Regions from separate parts of the Streptomyces sp. NBC_00259 genome, predicted to be linked through region 1. Evidence: riboswitches for the same ligand, from Rfam matches in the RefSeq annotation. Region 1 holds a riboswitch; each other region holds the start of a gene.
What was found. A riboswitch is a leader RNA that binds a small molecule or an ion and turns the genes downstream of it on or off. The one in region 1 is predicted to bind cobalamin.

Region 1 (3,197 bases):
GGCCGTGGCCACGACGTCCAGGTACGCGCCGTGGGGCCGGCCGCAGCGGCGCTCGCAGCCGGACCAGTACACGGGCGGTCCGCCGTGGCGGGCAGCAGTGCCGGCCCGGGCGCCCGCCGTCGCGTCGGCCCGTACGTCGGCCAGCGACTTGGCGCACCCGGGGCGGCCGGTGCAGGCGCCGACCCCGTACCAGGGGGAGCCGGCGTCCGTGACGAACCCCGCGTCGGCGAGCCGCCCGAGCCGGGCCCCGGCCGCGTCCCGGCTGCCGAACCCGGGCACGACGACCCCGCGCCACGGGGTGAGCCGCACCTCGCCGCCCGGAGCGGGGAGAAGGTCCCGCAGTTGTGCGACGCCGAGCCGCCCGAGCGGCGCGGCCACGGAAAGGGACCAGCCGCCGGGCCCCTTCACGATCCCCGGCAGAGGTCCCGCCCGCACGGCATCGATGGTGTCGCGGACGCCGGGGTCCGGGGGCCGGGTCTCCGCCGGGACGCCCGCTCGTTCCAGGTGCGCCCCCAGCGCGGGCTCCCGGTCCGTCGGCAGTTCCCGTACCCGCCACGCGCCCGTGTCCGACGCCGCTTCCAGGAACGCGCCCGCCGCCGCCAGCGCGGCCCGCGCCGCGTCGGCCGCGCGTACGCGGAAGGCGGCGGCGCCCACCCGCAGGACCGCCGAACCTCCCGCCTCTGCGAGCAACGTCACATCCGCGCCGAGCCCCGCCACATCCCCCCGCCCGTCGTCCAGGGCGAACAGGAAACGGCCGGAGAGCCGCGCCGCCCAGCCGTTCGCGCACAGCAGCGCGTCCAGCTCCCGCGCCCACAACTGCACGTCGCCACAGCCGAGTCCGTCGAGTCCGGCCAGTGGCGAGGCCACGACATTGCGCACCCGCTCATGGGTGTCGGACGGCAACAGGCCGGACTCCCGCAGCAGCCCCGCGAGCTCCGCCCCGCATCCGTCGGCGAGGCCGCGCAGTTCCACGTTCCCCCGGGACGTGATGCTGACCGCACCGTCGCCCAGTCGCTCCGCCGCATCGGCCAGCACCATGAGCTGATGCGACGTCAGAAGCCCTGCGGGTACGCGGAGTCGGGCCAGTCGTCCGTCGTCCGCCGCGTGCAGCCGCAGCGCGCCGGGGCAGGCGTCACCTCGGTCCCGTATGCGAGGTTCGCCCGGGTCCGCCGGGGTTGTGGGTGTGGGCGGCATGGCCGCGAGCATACCCACGGCGCAGGCAGCCTCTACTATGCAGACGGCACAGGGTCCCAGGACCCTAGGGAGGAAGCCCGGTGAGATTCCGGCGCGGTCCCGCCACTGTGAACCGGGCCTCGACACGGAGGCCGGGTGAGTCAGGAACTCCCGCCGACGACGACCACCCGGGGCGCGGAAACCCCGAGGAAGGCCTGCGCACGCGATGACGCACGCGACGACGCCCCCGGCGACGCCCACGATCCTGCTGCTGTCGACCTCCGACACGGACCTGCTCAGCGCCCGCGCGGCCGCGGGACCGGTTCCGTACCGCTTCGCGAACCCCTCCCGCCTGCGCCTCGACGAGCTGCCCGAGCTCCTCGAGGGCACCGCCCTCGTCGTCGTACGCCTCCTCGGCGGCATCCGCGCCTGGCAGGAGTGGATCGACGCGGTACTCGCCCACGACCGGCCCGTCGTCGTGCTCACCGGCGAACAGGCTCCGGACGCCCAGCTGATGGAGGCCTCCACCGTCCCCATCGGCATCGCGGCCGAGGCGCACGCCTACCTCGCACACGGCGGCCCGGACAACCTGGAGCAGCTCGCCCGGTTCCTGTCCGACACGGTCCTGCTCACCGGCCACGGCTTCGAGCCCCCGGCTCCCGCCCCCACCTGGGGCCCCCTCGACCGCGCCCCGCGCGGCACGACCGGCCCCACGATCGCCGTGCTCTACTACCGCGCCCACCACATGAGCGGCAACACCGCCTTCGTCGGCGCCCTCTGCGACGCCATCGAGGACGCGGGCGGCCAGGCCCTTCCCCTCTACGTCGCCTCGCTCCGCGCCCCCGAGCCCGAGCTGGTCGACCGGCTCGGCGGCGCCGACGCCGTCGTGACCACGGTCCTCGCCGCCGGCGGCACGAGGCCCGCCGAGGCGCAGGCCGGCGGCGACGACGAGGCATGGGACGCGGGCGCGCTCGCCGCGCTCGACGTGCCCGTGCTCCAGGCGCTGTGTCTGACCGGGTCGCGCAGCGCCTGGGAGGAGAACGACGAGGGCCTGTCCCCGCTGGACGCCGCCAGCCAGGTCGCCGTGCCCGAGTTCGACGGGCGACTGATCACCGTCCCGTTCTCCTTCAAGGAGATCGACGAGGACGGCCTCCCGGCCTATGTCGCCGACCCCGAGCGCGCGGCCCGCGTCGCCGGGATCGCGGTACGCCACGCCCGGCTCCGCCACATCCCGAACGCCGAGAAGCGCATCGCGCTCGTCCTGTCCGCGTACCCGACGAAGCACTCCCGCATCGGCAACGCGGTCGGCCTCGACACCCCCGCGTCCGCCGTCACGCTGCTGCGCCGACTCCGCGACGAGGGCTACGACTTCGGCACGGACGAGATCCCCGGCTTTGTCTCCGGCGACGGCGACGAGCTGATCCGCGCGCTCATCGAGGCCGGCGGCCACGACCAGGACTGGCTCACCGAGGAACAGCTCGCCCGCAACCCCGTCCGTATCCCGGCCGCCGACTACCGGCGCTGGTACGCGACCCTGCCCGCGGAGTTGCGCGAGCACGTCGAGGAGCACTGGGGCCCCGCGCCCGGCGAGATGTTCCTGGACCGCTCCCGCAACCCCGAGGGCGACATCGTCCTGGCGGCCCTGCGGCGCGGCAACCTGCTGATCGTCATCCAGCCGCCGCGCGGCTTCGGCGAGAACCCGATCGCGATCTACCACGACCCCGATCTGCCGCCCTCGCACCACTACCTCGCCGCCTACCGCTGGATCGCGGCCGCCGCGTCGGACAGGGGCTTCGGCGCCGACGCGATGATCCACCTCGGCAAGCACGGCAACCTGGAGTGGCTGCCCGGCAAGAACGCCGGACTGTCCGCCGCCTGCGCACCCGACGCCGCACTCGGTGATCTGCCGCTCATCTACCCCTTCCTCGTCAACGACCCGGGCGAGGGCACCCAGGCCAAGCGCCGGGTGCACGCCACCCTCATCGACCACCTCGTCCCGCCGATGGCCCGCGCCGACTCCTACG
Region 2 (3,197 bases), 2.3 Mb from region 1:
CGTCGATGACGATCGTCTCCCGGACCGGGGTCCAGGTCGGGTCGGCCAGGCCCGGATGCACCCGGTGCAGCAGGATGCCCCAGACCTGCTCGGCCGGGACGCTGATGGAGCCGGCCGCGATCCCGGCGGTCGCCGCGATCACGACCAGGGCGGCCAGCAGGGCGAGCACGAGCGGGTAGGGAACGCCGGGGCGCCGGGCGGCGGCCGTACGCTCCGCCCGGCTCACGCCGGCCGGCCCCGTCGCGTCGGTCGTGCCGGTCGTGCCGGTCGCCCCCGTCGCCTCGGTCGATTCCGTCGATTCCGTCGTGCCGGTCACCTGAAACGTTCCGCGTGGAGCTGGCGGGCCAGGGACTCGACGCCCGAGGGCACCCGGACACCCAGCACGGTGGACGACAGCGGCAGCACCGCGAACCGCTTGTTCCTGATCGCGGGCACGTCCTTCAGCGCCGGGTTCGCCAGCAGGAACTTCTTCTTGTCCTCGACCGACTGGTCCCCGTAGTCGTAGATGACGATGACCTCGGGGGCGCGCTCGGCCACCTGCTCGAAGGACACGTCACCGAACGCCTTGTCCAGGTCGGCGAAGAGGTTCGCCCCGCCGGCCCGCTTGATCATCTCGTTGCCGACGCCCGCGCCGCCCGCGGTGAAGGCCGTCTTGTCGCCACTGTCGTACACGAAGAGCTTTGTGGGAGTGACGCCGGCCAGCTCGCGCTCGACGGTGTCGAGCGTGCCGTGCAGCCGGTCCAGTTCCCGCTCGGCCCGGTCCGTCACGCCGAAGATCTTCGCGACGGTGCGGAGCTCCTGGTCCATGTGCGCCATCGTCACCGGCCCGGAGGGGCACTCCTCGACGTTCAGATAGGAGTTGATGCCCGCCTTGGAGAGCGCGGCGCGGCTGCGCCCCTCCTTCTCGTCGAAGGTGCTGGCGAAACCGCCGTAGGCGAAGTCGGGTTCGGCGGACAGCAGCACCTCGAACGAGGGGTACTCCTTCGCGAGCACCTTGAGCCCGCGATAGGCGTCCTGGTACGCGGGGAGGATCCGGTCGTCGAGGTAGGCGGTGCCCACCATCGACTCCTCCAGCCCGAGCGCCAGCATGACCTCGGTGGCGTGCTGGTTCAGCGACACGGCGCGCTGCGGAGGACGCTGATACGTCGTCTTCACCCCGCAGTTGTCGACGGTGACCGGGAAGCCCTCGGCGGGGCCGGCCGGCGCGGCGTCGTCACGGGCGGCGCTGCCGCCGCCGCAACCGGCGACCAGCAGCGCCAGGGCCATGGCGGACAGCAGGGACAGCGGGCGTTTGCCCATCATGTGGTGGTCCTCTCACCGCGGGGAGTTGTTCAGGAGAGTGGTGATCAAAAGGTCGTGAACAGGAGGTCGCGATCCCAGGTCGCGATCACGCAGGGGCCGAACACGAAGGGGGCGAGCACGAAGGGAGCGTCGGGCAGCGTGCGGGCGGCGCCGACGACCGTCAGCGCACGCGCCGTGGCGGGGTGAAGGCGTAGAGGCCGAGAATCTCCGGCAGCGCGGCGACACCGGGGCCGCCCGCCCGTACCCAGGCCGCGACGTCCTCGGTCGCGAGGGAGTCGTTGACGAGGCCGAACCAGACGGCCCGGCCGCCTGCGGCGCGCCCCTCTGCCGACGGCTGCACGACGATCACGTTCGCCTGGTCGCAGACGTCGAGACAGTCGGAGATCCGCACCGGGGCGTCCAGGGCGAGACGCGCGGTCTGCTCCGCGTGGTCGACACCGGTCACCTTGGGACTGCCGCAGCAGCAGTCACGGCACACGACGACGCGGCACGGCACCGGACCGCGCGGCGATGGCACCTCGGGCATCACGACAAGCCTCCCCTCTGGGGAAATCCGCCCCAGTCACGTGAGGAGGCGACCGCGTGAGTCTCCTGGCTCTCGGGTCACCGCTCGTCCCGGCCTTCCCACCCGCATCCGGGCAGTGGTCTGTTCGGGATCCGCTCGCCGATCACAGTGGCGGGACCGCGCCGGATTCACACCGGCTTCCTCGTTCCGCCGTCGCCTTTTCGCGGGACATCATCGCAGAAACGAACGTCATGTCATACGCCCGGGCCCGCTCCCTACCCGTAGCGCGAACGGCCGACCACCGGTGGCAGCCGATCGAGTCCTGGCCCAGGCTGACAGCACTGCATAAAGCGCATTCAGCGGGAAAATCAACCGCAACCGGAACACAAGGGACGGTAACGTTCATCCCTGCGCAGCAATGACGTCAAGGAGTCCGGCAGTGATCTCACGTGTGTCAGCGGGCATTCTGCTGATCTGTGCGGTCCTGCTGCATGTCCTGACACCGGTCTGCGCCACCCCGGCAGCCCCCGGAGCCCCCCGGGCCGATTCGGCCGTCGTCGCCGCGGAGAGCAGGAACCCGCACACGACGGTGGTGGTGATCAGCGCCCACGGCGCGGCGCACCACCACGACGAGTCGTACGACCCGCTGACCCATCTCTCCCGTGTCTCTCAGCTCGGCGCCCACGCGCCCGCCGCCCCCGGCAACGGCGCCAACAGCGCGCCGGACGAGACGGCGAGCCCACCGGGCGCCCCCTGCGCGAGTACCGCGAGGCACACCCGGAACCCGGGCGCGGCGGCGACGCCGAGCCTGAGCAACCTGCAGGCGTTCCGCTGCTGATCGGCAGGCGCACCGCCGACGCGGGCCCTTCCCCGGCCGCCTGACGACGTGCCCGGGCACCCTCCGGTGCCCGCCGCGCGGCCTGTCACGCGCCGCCAGGGCCGTCGCGGTGCGCCCCTCTTCGAGCACGCACACCCTTCCGTATCGAAGAGACCGAGGTACGACCATGCAGTCGCTCATCGAGCACGCCCGGCACTTCCCCGCACGGATCGCGGGGCAAGAGGACACCTACGCCGCGCTGGCGCGGGGCCAGCGGCCCCAGGCGCTGTTCATCACCTGCTCCGACTCCCGGGTGATTCCCTCACTGTTCACCGGCGCCGCACCCGGCGACATCTTCGAGGTACGCACCGCCGGGAACATCGTTCCCTCCTGGCAGCCGCACACGGCCTGCGGTGTGGCCGGCAGCCTGGAGTTCGCCGTGGAGGCCCTCGACGTCCCGGACATCGTCGTCTGCGGTCACTCCCACTGCGGCGCCGTCCAGGGCCTGCTGCGGGAGCAGACCGTACGGAGCATGCCGCTGGTACGGCGCTGGCTGACCCGGGCCGGGCACCG
Region 3 (3,197 bases), 3.7 Mb from region 1:
GAGGCCGGCCGGCTGACCGAACTCGACTCCGCGATCGGGGACGCCGACCACGGCATCAACATGCAGCGCGGTTTCACCGCGGTGACGGCCGCTCTGGAGAAGGACGCGCCGGACACCCCGGGCGCCGTACTGACGCTGTCCGGACGGCAGTTGATCTCGACGGTCGGCGGGGCCTCGGGCCCTCTGTACGGGACGCTGCTGCGGCGGGCCGGCAAGGCCCTGGGCGACGATCCCGAGGTGTCCCCGGCGCAGCTCGGCGAAGCCCTGCGGGCCGGGATCGCCGCCGTGGCCCAGCTCGGCGGCGCCAAGGCCGGGGACAAGACGATGCTGGACGCGCTGGAGCCGGCGGCCGCGGCGCTGGACGAGTCGTTCGCGGCCGCCCGGGCGGCCGCCGAGGAGGGCGCGCTCGCGACCGTGCCGATGCTGGCGCGCAAGGGCAGGGCGAGCTATCTGGGCGAGCGCAGCATCGGGCACCAGGACCCGGGGGCGACGTCCTCCGCGCTGCTGATCGCGGCGCTCGAGGAGGTGGCGCGGTGAGTGCGGCGGGTCAGGTCGGCATCGTCCTCGTGTCGCACAGCGCTCAGCTCGCCGTGTCCGTCGCCGAACTCGCGCGGGGCCTCGCCGGGGGCGCCGCTTCGGTGCCTCTCGCGCCCGCGGGCGGGCTGCCGGACGGAGGGCTCGGCACCAGCTCGGAGCTGATCGCCGCCGCGGCGCGGGAGGTCGACCGGGGCGCGGGCGTGGCCGTACTGGCCGATCTCGGCAGCGCCGTGCTGACGGTGAAGTCGCTGCTGGCCGAGGGCGGCGAACTGCCGGAGGGGACCCGGCTCGTGGACGCGCCGTTCGTCGAGGGCGCGGTCGCCGCGGTGGTCACCGCGGCGGCGGGCGGCGCTCTGGACGAAGTGGAGGCGGCGGCCGAGGAAGCGTACTCGTACCACAAGGTGTGACGGCGCGCATCCGTGCGCGGCTTGTGATGTACCTGGTCAAAGCACTAATGTCGCACCGCCTTGGTGAACGGGAAACCGGTGCGGTACCGGTGCGGCCCTCGCCACTGTGATCGGGAAGTCCGGCTCCATCCGCAAGGAAGCCACTGGACCGCCGCGGGAGACCGCGGCGTCCGGGAAGGCGGAGCCCGGGCGGATTGACCCGTCAGCCAGGAGACCGGCCAAGGCGCGTTGTCCATCCACGAGGTGTTGGAGAGGGTCTCCCGACCATGCACATAGCCGAGGGGTATCTGCCCCCGTTGCACGCGGCCGCCTGGGGCGCCGCGTCCGCCCCCTTCGTCGTCCACGGCGTCCGGGCGCTCACCCGTGAGGTCAAGGCCCATCCCGAGTCGACGCTGCTGCTCGGCGCCTCCGGGGCCTTCACCTTCGTCCTTTCCGCGCTGAAGATCCCGTCCGTGACCGGGAGTTGCTCCCATCCGACCGGTACGGGACTCGGCGCCATCCTGTTCAGACCACCCATCATGGCGGTACTGGGCACGATCACCCTGCTGTTCCAGTCGCTGCTGCTGGCCCACGGCGGGCTCACCACGCTCGGCGCCAACGCCTTCTCCATGGCGATCGTCGGGCCCTGGGCCGGGTACGCGGTGTACCGGCTGCTGCGGCGGTTCGAACTGCCGCTGATGGTGAGCGTGTTCTTCGGCGCGTTCGTCGCGGATCTGTCCACGTACTGCGTCACCAGTGTGCAACTGGCGCTGGCGTTCCCCGACCCGGGCAGCGGCTTCGCCGGCGCACTCGCCAAGTTCGGCGGCATCTTCGCGATCACCCAGATCCCGCTGGCGGTCAGCGAGGGCCTGCTCACCGTGCTGGTGATGCGTCTCCTCGTCCAGTCGAGCAAGGGTGAGCTGACCCGGCTCGGTGTGCTGCTCCAGGGTGGGAACAAGAAGGAGGCCGCGGTCCGATGAGCCGTAACGCGAAGATCAACACGCTGCTGCTGGTGATCGTGGCCGCGCTGGCCGTGTTCCCGCTCGTGCTGGGACTGGGCGACCACAAGGAGGAGCCCTTCGCCGGCGCGGACGCCGAGGCGGAGACGGCGATCACCGAGATCGCGCCGGACTACGAGCCGTGGTTCTCCCCGTTGTACGAGCCCCCGTCCGGCGAGGTCGAATCGGCGCTGTTCGCCCTGCAGGCGGCGCTCGGCGCGGGGGTCCTGGCCTACTACTTCGGGCTGCGCAAGGGCCGCCGTCAGGGCGAGGCCCGTGCCGCGGCGGCCGCTCCCGGGGACGCGTCGCGGGCAGCCGTCCCCTCCGACGGTCCCGCTGCCTGATCACCGATGCTGCCGATCGACGCGGCGGCGCACAGCAGTCGCTGGCGCCGCCGCCACCCCTGCGAGAAGGCGGCGCTGGGACTCGGGCTGACGGTCTGTGCGATCTCACTGCCGCCGTGGCCGGGTGCCGTGCTGGTCGCCGCCGCCGCGCTCGCGGTGCTGCTCGGCCCGGCAGGGGTGGCGCCGCGGCAGCTGTGGCGGGCGTGGCGTGTTCCGCTGGGTTTCTGCGTGACGGGTGCGGTGCCGCTGCTGTTCGCCGTCGGCGGCCCGGACGGCTTCGTGGCGTTCGCGCCGGGCGGCCCGGTGCACGCGGGCGAACTGCTGCTGCGGACGTCGGCCGCCTCGCTCGGCGTGCTGCTGTTCGCGTTCACCACTCCCGTCTCCGACGTCCTGCCACGACTGGTACGGGCGGGTGTTCCGGCGCCGGTGGTCGATGTCGCGCTCGTCATGTACCGCATCAGCTTCCTGCTGCTGGACGGGGTCCACCGGATCCGTGAGGCGCAGGCCGCCAGGCTCGGGCACACCTCCCGGGCGGCCACGTGGCGTTCCCTCGCCGGGCTCGGCGCCACCGCCTTCGTGCGGGCCTTCGACCGGGCCCAGCGGCTCCACACGGGCCTGGCCGGGCGCGGTTACGACGGGACGCTGCGCGTGCTGGTGCCGCAGGCGACGGTGTCCGCGCGCTTCCTGGCGGCCACCGCCGGGCTGCTGGCCGGGATCGTCGCCCTCACCTTCGTCCTGGAAAGGTCCGTCCTGTGAACACATCGCCCGTGGTGGAGCTGGCCGGCGCGGGATTCGCGTACGCGGAGGGCCCGCCGGTGCTCAGGGGCGTCGACTTCGCCGTGGCCGCCGGCCGGTCGCTGGCGCTGCTCGGCCGCAACGGCAGCGGCAAGACGACCCTGATGCGGCTGCTCAGCGGCGGGCTGCGGTGCGCC
Region 4 (3,197 bases), 2.4 Mb from region 1:
TGCGCGAACACCCCGCCGCGGTCGATGTCGCCGACGACCAGTACGGGCAGGCGCGCGGCCCGCGCGATACCCATGTTCACGATGTCGGTGCGGCGCAGATTGATCTCGGCGGGGCTTCCCGCGCCCTCGCAGATCACGGCGTCGTAGGTGCGCCGCAGCTCCTCCAGACACTGCACGACCGGCTCGAACAGGGTCTTCTGCCTGCCTCCGTGGTAGCCGCGCGCGCTCAGCTCGCCCACCGGCCTGCCCATCAGCACGACCTGGCTGGAGCGGTCGCTGCCCGGCTTCAGCAGCACCGGGTTCATCAGCGCCGAGGGCTCCACGCGGGCCGCCTGCGCCTGCATGGCCTGGGCCCGGCCGATCTCCGCCCCCTCGCGGGTGACGAAGGAGTTGAGGGACATGTTCTGCCCCTTGAAGGGCGCGACCTTCACGCCCTGCCGCACCAGCCACCGGCAGATCCCCGCCGTGACGACGCTCTTGCCCGCGTCCGACGTGGTGCCGGCGACCAGCAGTCCGCCCCCGCTCATGTCCGCCTCCGCCTCATGGTTCCGGCGGCGAGGCGCGCGCCCGCGCACACCGTGAGCGCCAGCACCCCGACGCGCCGGGACAGCCGTACCGCCCGTTCGATGTCCGCGACCTCCACGGCCCGGCCCTCGCCGTTGAGCACGGGCCGGTGCTCGACCCGCCCGCCGTACGAGAGTGTCCCGCCGAGCCGTACGCCGAGCGACCCCGCGAACGAGGCCTCCACCGGACCGGCGTTGGGGCTCGGGTGCTTCGCCGCGTCGGCGCGCCAGGCGCGTACGGCACCGCGCGGATCGCCGCCCGCGACCGTCGCCAGCACCGCGGTGAGCCGGGACCCCGGCCGGCCCACGACGTCGTCGAGGCGCGCCGAGGCCCAGCCGTAGCGCCGGTAGCGGGCCGACCGGTGGCCCACCATCGCGTCCAGTGTGTTGACGGCCCGGAAGCCGGCGAGCCCCGGCACTCCGCCGAGCGCGCCCCACACCAGCGCGCCGACGACCGCGTCCGAGGTGTTCTCGGCGACGGACTCGACGACGGCCCGGGCGATGCCCGGACCGTCCAGCGCCTGGGGATCGCGGCCGCACAGATGCGGCAGGCGCTCCCTCGCGAGCTCGATGTCCCCGGCCGTCAGCGCCCCGCCGATCGCCCTGGCCTCACGGCCCAGTGACGTACCGCCGACGACCGCCCAGGTGGTGGCGGCGGTCAGCGCGATCGTGGCGGTACGGGAGCGGCGTACGGAAGCGGCGGCCAGCGCGCCGGCGGCGACCGCGCCACCGGCGCACACCGCCGTGTGCAGAGCGCCCCACCCTCGGTGGTCGCGCCACAGGATCCGTTCGACCGCGGCGGCCGCCCGGCCGAACGCGGCGACCGGATGCCCACGGCGTGGATCACCGAGGAGCAGGTCGCCGGCGAGTCCGGCGGCGGCGCCGTACGCGAACGTGATTCCCGGGCATGACGAGCCCGGGCCCCCCGGTTCGGCAGGCATGTTCGTCCTCACTCAGGGTCCGCGCCCTGGCTCGACGTGACCGGCGGGAGAGAGTTCCTGGCTCCGGGGTGCTCCGGTGAGGGGGAGCGCACCCGTGACAGTGGCGGGACCGCGCCGGATTCTCACCGGCTTCCTCTGCTGCCGCCGTAATGGCTCCGGAAGTCCACCACGGGCCGCGAACACCCGTCAACTCGCCCTTGACCTGCGACAGGACAGTGTGCGGAGGCCCACACGGGACCGCGCGCAGGGGCGCACGCGGGAGCGCGCACACGACAGGGGCCGGGCCCACCCGAGGGTGTGCCCGGCCCCTGTACCGAGGACGTGTCGTGAGCGTCGTCAGGCGACGATCAGATAGATCCCGTAGGCCACCGCCGTCGCGCAGAGCGCGAAGCAGGCGTACGCGCCCGTGCGGGCGAGTCCTGCGGAGCCTCCCTGTGCGGCCGCGGCCTCCTGCTTGGAGAGGCCCGCGACGCCCAGGGTGAACAGGCCCACGAGGGCGACGGTGACGACGAGGCTCACGCCGAAGACGGAGCCCAGAGCTGCCCAGTCGATCTTCATGCTGTTCTTTCCTTAGACCGTGGCGGCGGGCGCCGGAGCTGCGGACGTGGAGGCGGCGGCCGCCGGGGCGGCCTCGGCGGCCGGAGCCGGGATCGTGGCCATGAGGCCCTCGGCCGCGGTCGTCGCGGCGGCGGCACCGGTCGGCGGCGGGGTCACGGCCGCGATGGCGGTCGTCACCACTCCCGCGGGCTCGGCATCGGCGATCTCGTCGTGCGTGACGTTCGTGTGGTCCACCGGCTTGCGGCGCGAGAGCGACCAGATGACCCCGGAGCCCGCGATCAGCAGGACCGCCACGGCGGCGATGCCCCAGGTGCCCTGGCCGGTCAGGAACTCGGCGCCGGCGCCGACCAGACCCGCGGCCGGCAGGGTCAGACCCCAGGCGACGAACATCCGGGTCGCGGTGGACCAGCGGACCACACCGCCCTTGCGGCCGAGGCCCGCGCCCATCACGGCACCCGAGCAGGACTGGGTGGTGGAGAGCGAGAAGCCGAGGTGCGAGGAGGCCAGGATGACCGTCGCGGCGCTGGTCTGGGCGGCGAAGCCCTGCTGCGGCTGGAGGTCGGTCAGGCCCTTGCCCATGGTGCGGATGATGCGCCAGCCGCCCAGGTACGTGCCGAGCGCGATCGCGAGACCGGCGGAGACGATGACCCACAGCGGGGGGTTCGAGCCCGGCGCGAGGACACCGCCGGTGACCAGGGCCAGGGTGATGACACCCATGGTCTTCTGCGCGTCGTTGGTGCCGTGGGCGAGGGAGACGAGGCCGGCGGAGGCGATCTGGCCGGCGCGGTAGCCCTTGGACGTGGCCCGGTCCTGGGCCTTGCTGCCGATCCGGTACGTCAGCCTCGTCGCGACCAGCGCGGCGAGTCCGGCGACGAGCGGCGCGGCGACGGCCGGGATCAGGACCTTGGTGACGATCGTGCCGCCGTTGACGGCCGAGAAGCCCGCCGACATCACCGCGGCGCCGATGAGGCCGCCGAACAGTGCGTGGGAGGAGCTGGACGGCAGGCCCAGCAGCCAGGTCAGGAGGTTCCACAGGATCGCGCCGACGAGCGCCGCGAAGATCACTTCCGTGCGTATGCCCTGTTCGTTGATGATCCCGCCGGAGATCGTCTTGGCGACCTCGACGGACAGGAAC

Region 2: it holds a riboswitch for cobalamin, as region 1 does, so the genes downstream of both, OG766_RS28820 ((2Fe-2S) ferredoxin domain-containing protein) here and cobN (cobaltochelatase subunit CobN) in region 1, are expected to answer to the same signal.
Region 3: it holds a riboswitch for cobalamin, as region 1 does, so the genes downstream of both, OG766_RS01695 (energy-coupling factor ABC transporter permease) here and cobN (cobaltochelatase subunit CobN) in region 1, are expected to answer to the same signal.
Region 4: it holds a riboswitch for cobalamin, as region 1 does, so the genes downstream of both, OG766_RS07725 (cobalamin biosynthesis protein) here and cobN (cobaltochelatase subunit CobN) in region 1, are expected to answer to the same signal.

The regions. Positions count from the first base shown of each region.
Region 1 is NZ_CP108080.1:4,089,239-4,092,435, forward strand. Features, by position in the region: gene OG766_RS18390 (cobalamin biosynthesis protein CobG) at 1-1,206, opposite strand, end outside; cobalamin riboswitch at 1,226-1,362, shown strand; gene cobN (cobaltochelatase subunit CobN) at 1,400-3,197, shown strand, end outside.
Region 2 is NZ_CP108080.1:6,422,750-6,425,946, reverse strand. Features, by position in the region: gene OG766_RS28830 (FecCD family ABC transporter permease) at 1-226, opposite strand, end outside; gene OG766_RS28825 (ABC transporter substrate-binding protein) at 313-1,302, opposite strand; gene OG766_RS28820 ((2Fe-2S) ferredoxin domain-containing protein) at 1,463-1,828, opposite strand; cobalamin riboswitch at 1,867-2,056, opposite strand; gene OG766_RS28815 (hypothetical protein) at 2,247-2,645, shown strand; gene OG766_RS28810 (carbonic anhydrase) at 2,812-3,197, shown strand, end outside.
Region 3 is NZ_CP108080.1:351,023-354,219, forward strand. Features, by position in the region: gene dhaL (dihydroxyacetone kinase subunit DhaL) at 1-537, shown strand, start outside; gene OG766_RS01690 (PTS-dependent dihydroxyacetone kinase phosphotransferase subunit DhaM) at 534-944, shown strand; cobalamin riboswitch at 962-1,181, shown strand; gene OG766_RS01695 (energy-coupling factor ABC transporter permease) at 1,211-1,903, shown strand; gene OG766_RS01700 (energy-coupling factor ABC transporter substrate-binding protein) at 1,900-2,265, shown strand; gene cbiQ (cobalt ECF transporter T component CbiQ) at 2,272-3,021, shown strand; gene OG766_RS01710 (energy-coupling factor ABC transporter ATP-binding protein) at 3,018-3,197, shown strand, end outside.
Region 4 is NZ_CP108080.1:1,715,176-1,718,372, reverse strand. Features, by position in the region: gene OG766_RS07730 (cobyric acid synthase) at 1-527, opposite strand, end outside; gene OG766_RS07725 (cobalamin biosynthesis protein) at 524-1,504, opposite strand; cobalamin riboswitch at 1,536-1,687, opposite strand; gene OG766_RS07720 (hypothetical protein) at 1,841-2,062, opposite strand; gene OG766_RS07715 (inorganic phosphate transporter) at 2,075-3,197, opposite strand, start outside.